DNA from 3 places in the Paenibacillus sp. JZ16 genome. Region 3 is predicted to be linked to each of the others. Evidence: riboswitches for the same ligand, from Rfam matches in the RefSeq annotation. Region 3 holds a riboswitch; each other region holds the start of a gene.
The links. A riboswitch is a leader RNA that binds a small molecule or an ion and turns the genes downstream of it on or off. The one in region 3 is predicted to bind cyclic di-AMP.
Positions count from the first base shown of each region.

Region 1: linked by a shared signal. The riboswitch ahead of BJP58_RS20340 (C40 family peptidase) and the one ahead of BJP58_RS05105 (universal stress protein) in region 3 are both predicted to bind cyclic di-AMP.
Region 2: linked by a shared signal. The riboswitch ahead of BJP58_RS22225 (hypothetical protein) and the one ahead of BJP58_RS05105 (universal stress protein) in region 3 are both predicted to bind cyclic di-AMP.

Region 1 covers NZ_CP017659.1:4,469,356-4,472,635, reverse strand. The annotation lists gene BJP58_RS20350 (M1 family metallopeptidase) at 1-76, shown strand, start outside; gene BJP58_RS20345 (hypothetical protein) at 87-914, shown strand; cyclic di-AMP (ydaO/yuaA leader) riboswitch at 1,263-1,402, shown strand; gene BJP58_RS20340 (C40 family peptidase) at 1,406-1,879, shown strand; gene BJP58_RS20335 (C40 family peptidase) at 2,315-2,788, shown strand; gene BJP58_RS20330 (GNAT family N-acetyltransferase) at 2,928-3,280, shown strand, end outside.
Region 2 covers NZ_CP017659.1:4,928,032-4,931,311, reverse strand. The annotation lists gene kdpA (potassium-transporting ATPase subunit KdpA) at 1-694, opposite strand, end outside; gene BJP58_RS34275 (potassium-transporting ATPase subunit F) at 725-799, opposite strand; gene BJP58_RS22225 (hypothetical protein) at 954-1,364, opposite strand; cyclic di-AMP (ydaO/yuaA leader) riboswitch at 1,499-1,667, opposite strand; gene BJP58_RS22220 (hypothetical protein) at 2,413-2,814, shown strand; gene BJP58_RS22215 (proline dehydrogenase family protein) at 2,875-3,280, opposite strand, start outside.
Region 3 covers NZ_CP017659.1:1,159,506-1,162,785, reverse strand. The annotation lists gene BJP58_RS05110 (TrkH family potassium uptake protein) at 1-680, opposite strand, end outside; gene BJP58_RS05105 (universal stress protein) at 759-1,475, opposite strand; cyclic di-AMP (ydaO/yuaA leader) riboswitch at 1,553-1,700, opposite strand; gene BJP58_RS05100 (TrkH family potassium uptake protein) at 1,876-3,240, shown strand.

The DNA.
Region 1 (3,280 bases), 3.3 Mb from region 3:
TCCGACGGTGGTTACACGCTGGAATCTCAGTATTACCAAGCTTGTGGAGACGCTGTTCGGCAGCCTGTCATGGTGAGGGGGAGCACATGAAAAGTTACGCAGGCCAAGGGTGGATCAGTGTTAAAGACCAGCTATACGTCTCGATTCTGCTCTTCTTATACCGTTTGCTGTGGGGATATTGCCTGTACCGACTCGTAAAATCGGCAGTCGTCCCCCTTCTGATGCGATATCCGGATTCCGCCCCTAACGAGCTCAGCCGTCTTTTATTCTTCTACGAGGGCGAGATGAGCCTGTCCTTGAGCAGCACAGTACACACTTACGGATGGCTTTTGGCCGGTTTGCTCCTGATCCGGATGATCCTCACCCCGCTCATTCGGGCCGGCATCTTCTACAACCTTCACCAGGAAGCCAAGGGCGAGCGCGGTTTATTCTTCTTCACTGGCATGCGGAAACTGTGGAAACCCGTAACGCTATTCTATCTGGTTGAGCTTATTCTCACCTTCGCACCCGGTTACTGGATTCTGCCCAAAATCCTCCCGATTCTGCTGAATGGAATTCAGGAGCCTGTACTGCTGCTTCATGCACTGCCCTATGCAGCTGGCTGGTTCTTGTACGCCTATCTGATCCGCCTGTTATTGCTCTATATGCAATTTGGCCGTACCGGCGATTCCAGCATGATCAGCTCTATCCATGCGCTCTTCCGCCGCTTGGGCACAGCAATGCTGTTATCCATCACCATCGGCGGATCCGCCTGTGTCATTCTGCTGCTCCTGAGCTCGGCCTCGCTCTTCTGGGCCGGGTTGATCGGCTTAATTATTCAGCAGGCCTCTTATTTCCTGAATGGACTTTTCCAAATTTGGGAAATGTCCGCTCAATATCATTTGTGGAGAGATTCCTCCTCACAGCATCCTTAATGGTTACAATTCGTCACCCTAAAATAATGAAACACGCTCGTGAATAAGCTGTAATCAGAAGCGACACGTTTCTATCCCGCGCTAGATTTTACAGAGAATAAGAGTTCATTTATCCTCTATATTACAAATTTCTGAACGCCAAATTACAAAAAAACCTGTTCCCTCAAGATGGGGACAGGTTTTTTTGTTTAAAAATAATGTTTCCTCGTTTGCCAAATTGTTAATACTCTGCTAAAATAACGAATATGTTAGTAACAACTTTGTCATCTTTACTGTAACTTTTATGTAGGAACGTTGTAATTCGCTAACTATGTTGGAACGTCAAACGTCAATGAATGGGTTCATCAACATTTTAAGGAGCCGAATTCCCATAACGATATGGGAAGCGGGGGATCCGTTTTGGGTGAATTGATCTCGCAAGAGAGGGATCATAGGGGACCTTCAACCGAACCCTTAAGCTAACCTCGCAGGCAATGGAAGGGGCTTTTGTTTTGAAAAAGAAGTTAACGGCTGTTTCTCTAGGCCTCGCACTCGCACTCACATTAGGGACCGGAAGCGCTTTCGCCGATTCCAAATTAAATACTGCAATCAAACCAGCCATTGGTGTTTCTTACAAAACAGGTGGAACTACAACGAATGGATTTGACTGCTCCGGATTCACCAGCTATGTTTACAAAAAGCTTGGTCTTAGCCTGCCCCGTACGTCTGCAGCTCAATACAAAGTAGGTACGGCCGTATCCAAGAGCAACCTGAAAGCTGGCGATCTCGTGTTCTTCAACACATCCGGTAGAGGTGTATCTCATGTGGGTATTTATGTCGGGAGCGGCAAATTCGCTCATTCTTCATCTTCGCGCGGTGTCATTATCAGTCCGCTGAGCCAGAGCTATTACGCTAACCGATATGTAGGCGCTAAGAGAATTATGAGTCAGAATACGTACAAATCCGTAGCTGTGAACTACAATTAATGTTGGAACTTAATTGATTTACTCTTACAAGAAAGCCCTGGGTTTATGAGATTGTGCCGATCTCATCCAGCGGCTTTTTTCTTTTGTTGATTGTGTGTATACCTTTATAACGTTCAGGACAGCAAAAAAGTTCCCGCTTTTCGAAAAAAAATAAAATTTATTATACAAGTTCACTTCACTCCGCCATGTCTTCACATCATCTATCCTTTATATACCCTTCTCTCCCTTCATTAAACACCCATTTTGGAAAAATATTGATTTTCCTTGGTGCTTCGACAGCTAATGCTATTGAAAAATAGCGAAATTCACCAAGAAATAATTGCCAATCTCGCTTGCTGTCTGATAGAATGGACGCAGTAACAACTTTGTCATTAATGTAAGTGCTTTAATATATAGATGGCTATGCCTCGCGGCATCGAAAAGGAGCTTTCCATGCTGAAGAAAACATTATCGACAGCAGCCCTAAATATCACGCTGTTGTTCACTTTGGGCGTTGGCAGCGTCTTTGCTGATCATGCGCTGGATCAGGAAATCGATAAGGTTCTGGGTACAAGATACAGCTACGGTGGTACAACCACGAGCGGTTTTGACTGTTCCGGCTTCACCATGTATGTTTATGCTAAACTCGGTCTGAAGCTCCCGCATCAATCCGGCTCTCAATTCGACATGGGGACAAGCGTGTCCCGTAAGGAGCTGCGCGCTGGCGATTTGGTGTTCTTCAACACATCGGGGCAGGGCATCTCCCACGTCGGCATTTATGTCGGCGATGGCAAATTCGCCCATGCTTCCTCTAACCGCGGCGTGGTTATCAACCGCCTGGCAGAGGATTACTACGATCAGCGGTACGTGGGTGCAAAGCGTATCATGAGCGATGATAAGTATGAAGAGTCGGTCGGTGAATCATCCTAAGATATAGAGGCTAATCTTCCCTATACATAATGCTTGCCCGTTAAAGGAGCCCTTACCTCTCTTTGGCGGGCTTTTTTGATGCAACCTGGATGCTCGTAATATGGTTATTATTTATGCAGACGATAGGAGGACTTCGCAAATGGATGCCACACCGATTACATTTCACACCGTAGTCATGCGTGAAGAGCACGCCGAAGAGATATGCGCCTGGGCCTACCCTCCCCCCTATAATATCTATGGCTTTCTTCCCTGGGAGCAGATGAAAGGGCTTGAGGTGGAGTTTGGCGATCCGGACATTCGCCGAAGACAGTACATCTCGGTTCTGGATGAGCGGGAGGCCCTCTGGGGATTTGCCCAGCTGTTTCCGATGCATGATGTGACACGAATCGGACTTGGCATGCGGCCTGATTGGTGCGGGCGTGGAATGGGTAAACGATTTATGCAGACGATTGTCCGGGAAGCCAGACGGAGGCGGCCTGCCGACGAAATTGA
Region 2 (3,280 bases), 3.7 Mb from region 3:
CATTGGTGCCCAGATGCTTGATCGATTCCAGCGCAGCCACCGGTCCCACCGCTATTTGCTGCTCGCTTCCTTGAAGCGTCGTGACGCTGAGCGTAGGCTGCAAAGTCTGCGGCACCTGCAGCGCAACCAGTACCATCGCAATGATAAATGCGGCCGGGATAAACACCCGGGTGTGGGCTTTGACGAAATCTTCAAAAAAGTTGCCGACGGTTGTACCCTTGCTGGTCACCGCCCGGATAAACGCAATCGCCACGCATAGCCCGGTCGCCGCGGACGCGAACATCATCATCGTAATGACGGCCATCTGGGCCATATAGGATAATCCCGACTCCCCGCTGTAATGCTGGAGATTCGTATTCGTCATAAAGCTGATGATCGTATTGAACGACAAGGTCGATTCCATATTGTCGATACCGTTCGGGTTGAAGGGCAATACTCTCTGTATCCGCAGAATCAAATACCCCGCCGACACGAGCACGATATTCGTTATCACAAAGCTGACGGCATACCCTTTCCATGTCATTCCCTTGCGTTCTTTCAACCCAATCAGTGCGAAGATCGGTTTCTCCAACCAGGAGAACCATTTATCCGTTCCATTCCCCTCATTGCGAAACACCTGATATAGATAAGTTCCGAGCGGCTTTACCAGCAGCACCAGAACGAGTATAACGATGGCAATTTGTAAAATGCCCATGACGAATGTCTTCCTCCTTCAGCTGTTTCCCTAGAATTTTTCAGGATGAATCAGCGCGTAAATCAAATATAGAAAAATAAAGAGCGTGCATATTAAAATGATCATCACAACTAATCCACCTCCGGTTCCGAAACCACGCGTCCGCACCAGGACATAAACAGCATGAGCAGTCCGTAGGTTCCTCCCAAGATAAGCACCATATATAAATCCTGCATGAATATAACCTCCTAAAACCTCATGGTCACATCAGCCAAGACGCTTAGCTGACAATGGATGAAATCAGGAAGGATACCTGATGATGGTTCGTATGAAGCACCACATCGGCCCCCAGTCCCTTATATATCAATCGCGGATTGCTGGAATGGGTAATCACATAAATCGACTCCGTCGTCCATGTCCGGCAGATCCGTAAATAGCGGCAGCACAGGTTCAAGCTGCTCTCGAACAAATACACCTTGCTGACGGGAAACTCGGGAATGATCCAGGTTTGTTCATCCCTTGTATCGATAACAATCATGTTGGTGCAGCCTAGTTCCCGCAGCCTCTCCTGCTCAACCCGGTTGTTGGCTATGGCCGCAAACGAAATGTCCATATAGATCAACTGGCGGATAAATTCTTCCCCGGCCTTGTTCGGCGCGGATACCAGGATAAACTCCTGCGGTTTCTCCATCTTTATTTCTCCTCCTAAAAAGTTCAGAAAGAGAAGACAACAACAAAGAAGCCTGGGGAAAGAGAAGAACTCTTCCCGCAGGCTTCTTCATCAGAACACGGTGAAATACACCGTGGCCCAAGTCCACGACAATCGTTGCCTCTCTCGATACGCTTACGAGGTTAGCTGACGGATTCGGGCGTGAGAGTCGCCCTACCCATAGACCGTTATCTTGTCCATGGGATTCACCCCTGAGAGATCAAGTTCATCTCCCGACTGGTTCCCCCGTTCCTTTTCCATTCAAGGACTCAGCGAAAATTAAAAACGAGTAGCATGTTATTCTATTAGCGATTGACTAACATTCAGGCCCGGCAAAACCGCACAGCATCAGGTTCGAGCGGTGAGAGTCGCATCATCCTGCATTTCCAGCGAAGGCCCATGGTGCCCTCGCCCGAGATTCGATCCATAAAGAGCCCGGCAGCTCTCACACAGCCTTTAGGTCTTCATGGAACGGCTGCCCGTATGCCTGCTGCCGATGTCCGTCAATTCATAGTTCGTATCATACGTCCGGCCTTACAGGAAGTAAATGTGAGCAGAAACACGTGGGGCGTTATGTCGAACAGGATCTATCCGGTTTCGCTCCGTTATCTCTCGAATCCTGATCTATACTATGTATTTCTCTTGTTTTCTTGTATTTATCGCAATCTATCGAGATACCGAGATTTTGCCATGATAATAGATGACACAACCGAATGTACGCGTTTTCTTTTACGGTTTTCATCGATTTTCGGAATGTATCCGTCCAATATGGCCATTTACTTTTAGATTCCTCCGGCGTATGATTCATCCATCATTCGAAACACTCGTTTACGCTGAGCTCCCGAGCCTTAAGCGAAGCGGCCACTGTAGCAGGGCCACTAACGATAAATAGGCCTGGAGAGCGGGGGTTACTCTGCTCACCAGGCCTTTTTGCCGTGCATATAACATTCCTAAAAAGGAGCGCAGATCATGACGAAACTCATCGAGGCCGCACTGGCCCCCGTCATCAAAACCGCATCGCCTGCATTAAATGCAGAGCTCATCCGCTGCATGGAGATATTTCGTTTCGACCGGGGCTCGGCTGAACGCTTTATCCCCTGGAGCGACCGAGATTGGAACTGCGGGTTGTTCAAAATCAGCTGCAAAGGCGGCCGGGTATGCCGAATATGCCCTGCCAAGCACAAGAGAATTCGCGGATCTGATCCGCTGGGCATCCGTCTTTACGAGGCTGAGAGGTATGCCCGTGACCGAGGCCATTCGCTATGCCCAGAAGCAGCAGCAGTGGGGATCCGCACGAATGCAGCTCGCCGTATCGGCCCTCGCCGATCTGGAGGCCAATCTGCAACAGCACATCACCCGTATGCGGTTAGGCAGCCTGCCGCTGGAGCGTTCCTTCCTGATGGACTGCTCGGAGGCATATTATTCCTTCTAGGACAGCTGCTAGAAAGAGCTACCGTTCTCTCTCCATTGCAATTGGTTGTTTTCCCCCCGCTCACTTGAACATATTCTTGAGCACCATCATCAGGTTGGCCGGCTTCTCTGCCAGCCGCCGGGTGAAATACGGGTACCACATCGTTCCGTAGGGCATATAACACCTGATACGGTAGCCGTCCTGTGCCAGGGCAGCCTGATCGTTCATCCTCAGTCCGTACAGCATCTGAAATTCATAGTCCTGTTTGTCTATGCGGCTCTGCTCGGCAAACACCTTCACCCAGTCGATGATGTTGTCGTCGTGCGAAGCAATCGCGACGTAGGCTCCCTGATCAAAATGCATTTTGATCAACTTCTTATAGTTGTCAATGACCTCCCGCTTCTGCTGAAAGGCGATGGTTCCCGGCTCTTTGTACGCCCCCTTGACCAACCGCAGATTTACGCCGGCATGCATCAAATTCTTGACG
Region 3 (3,280 bases):
TGAAGCGAAAGCTTCTTCCATGAACGTTTTTGGAATACATCCACAATGACGATATAGCCGAGGCCTCCAATGATAAATAGCAGGACAATCGTAATATTGACGATCGGATCGCCGACAAAGGGAGAAAGGCTGTCAGACCACAGGGCAAATCCGGCATTGTTGAATGCCGAAACGGAATGGAAAAGTGCGTAGTAGGCTGCCTGTCCCCACCCGACGTCCTGTTGCCAACGGAGCGTAAGGACAATCGTAGCCAAGGCTTCAAACGCGAATGCAATGAGTACCATATACATGGATAATTTAACCAAACCTTGTGCCGAGGTCGAATGCGTGGTTTGCTGAATAATCATTCGTTGCTTCAAGCCAATCCTTTTCCCCAGAACAATGGCAACCATAACGCCAAAGGTCATAAAGCCGAGCCCGCCAATTTGAATCAAGATCATGATAATGACTTGTCCAAAAGTTGAAAAAACACTACCGGTATCCAAGACAACGAGCCCGTTTACGCATATTGCTGAGGTGGCTGTAAATAAAGCATCCAGCAGACCAATTGACCTCCCGGTGGAGGAAGAGTAGGGCAGCGCGAGCAATGTGGTCCCGATTATTATTAAAGTGAAAAAGACAAGCATGACGAGTTGAGGGGGACTCATATTTTTTTTAAGCTTGTTGATAAACAACTCCATTGTGTCAGGAGCGGAATGTTGTGTATTTCGATCTTTTGAATTCATAAATGTTCTTCTCACAAGTTCCACCCCCATTCTTTATTGATCGCCGGGTTTATCAAAGAATTTTCTGTTTTGGAAAAAAGACGACTCTACCACTTTTCCGTGACTTATTTTCAAATATTGGATCTCGTGGTCTGTTTTTATTTTCAGCAAGCCGGTGTCAAAATCGGTATTTAACTCTTTGAAAAATAGACCTTCGGCTATTGGATCGCCCCCGGATTCCTTACCGCCAAGCAGATAATGAGAACCCTCCCTGAACACAGTGACTCGAATTCCCCGTTCATGGGTGTCAGCCATTTGATCATCCATCCTTTGAACCGCTACAATGTGCAAATCCGTTTCGCCGATCTGGTTAAGGAGTTCGTTGACAAACGAACCACGCGTAATTTCTTGCCACCGCGTTTGACCGGATTGTCCGATGATTAGCTGGGTAATTTGATGATTCTTGGCGGTTTCCGCTATGATTTCCGAAGCTTTGCGATCTTCATTCGTTTTGACAATGAAGGTTGCCCCATACTCGTCGCATTTCATTTGCCACTCAGCCATATACCTTTCTTGTGCCTGATCCAGCTCATCTTCACGCAAGGGTATAACGCTCAACACAAACAGGGGACACTGAAGAAGTCTGGCTAATTCGCCGCCTCGACGGATGAGACGTTCTCCGTTTGGACCGTAATACACGCATACCAGTATCTTTTCATTGTTAAGCAGAATAATCATTCCTTTCTTTTCTAAACACAACAGCTTTAACAAAAAAGGCCTGGAGGCAGAGAAAAATCTGCTTCTAGGCCTTGGCTGTACGGATCATGGACAAGTCAAAGTAGTAAGAGTGTTCTTTCCCAAGACGCTGACGAGGTTAGCTGTCGGATTCGGGATTGAGAGTTCCCGTTCCTTCTTATCCAGAAAGAATTCACCCCTAAAGCTTAGTCGCTTTGTTGGTTCCCCCGTTCCTCATAGAGGATTAAGCATTCATGCGTATGAAATTTATCGTAATAAATATTATGCTAAAACATGCTGAAAGTAAACAGTTAGCGATCAGTCAACAACATCATATCATTGGATTGCAGCAAAAATTATGCTTTACTATGGTATATACTACGCAAAGAAGTCTACGGGGTTTCATGGTCTGTCGTATCTGAAAGGGGAAAATAGGATGGCTAAAGGCAAATCGGAGCCGCTAAAATCATTAAAACAGTTTAACCTATCATCTTCACGACTGATCCTTCTTGGTTTCGCCGCACCGATTGTAATCGGCGCGATCTTGTTAGCCTTGCCCATATCATCGTCATCAGGTGAAGGTGTAGGTTGGTTAAACGCTTTGTTCACCTCAACATCTGCAGTGTGCGTAACCGGATTGGCCGTAGTGGATACAGGAACCGACTTTTCCCTTTTTGGTCAAATCATGATCATGTGCCTGATTCAAGTCGGCGGTCTTGGTTTCATGACCTTCGGAGTTTTGATCGCCGTTGTGCTTGGAAAGAAAATTGGACTGAAAAATCGACTGCTCCTCCAAGAATCCACTAACGCATTATCAACGCAAGGCGTAGTGAGGCTATCGCTAGGTATTTTTCTGATTGCGCTCATTATCGAGTTCGTCGGAGCAGCCTTGTTAATTGTTCGTTGGGAGGAGGAACTGGGCTTGGGGCAAGCTATTTATTATGGGGTGTTCCACTCCATCTCATCATTTAATAACGCTGGCTTCAGTCTTTGGTCAGACAGTTTGAGCCGGTATGTGGGAGACCCGCTGGTCAACATCGTCATCACCCTGCTTTTTATCATTGGTGGGCTTGGATTTACTGTTGTTCTGGACTTATGGAAGCATAGAAGGTGGAATAAGCTGTCCCTTCATTCAAGAATCGTTTTGTCGACTTCAGCATGTCTATGTTTAGCCGGGTTTATCGTAATTTTCATTATTGAGTTGTTCAACTCCCGTACGTTCGGCTCTTTGAGCTGGGGAGAGCGAGTATGGGCGGCTTATTTTCAAGGCGTGGTGACTCGTACGGCCGGGTTTAATACCATCGACATAGCCGCGATGATGACGACTTCTCAGTTTTTCATGATTTTCCTTATGTTTATCGGTGCTTCCTCCGGATCCACAGGAGGCGGGATCAAAACCAATACATTTGCCGTACTGTTATTCACATTGATTAGTATTATTAAGGGGAAGCAGGACGTGCAGTTGTTAAATCGACGCATCCCCCAATCGATTATCCTCCGATCCATAGCCGTCATGGTGATCTCAGTGAGCGTTGTGATTGTCGCTACATTCTTGTTAACCATAAGCGAGCATAGCTTGCAAAAGGACTTTATGGAAGTTCTGTTCGAAGTGACCTCAGCCTTCGGCACCGTTGGCCTATCGATGGGATTGACGCCTGAGCTGTCTCCTTTTGGTAAAGGAGTCATCATTTTGACCATGTACATCGGCAGACTCGGCCCCTTAACGCTGGCCTTCGCGCTGTCGCAAAGAGTAGTCAAACAAAAGTACCGGTTGCCTGAAGAGAAAGTGCTTATTGGTTAAGAGTGGTCGATCTGCAAATCGGGATACGAAAAAATAAGGT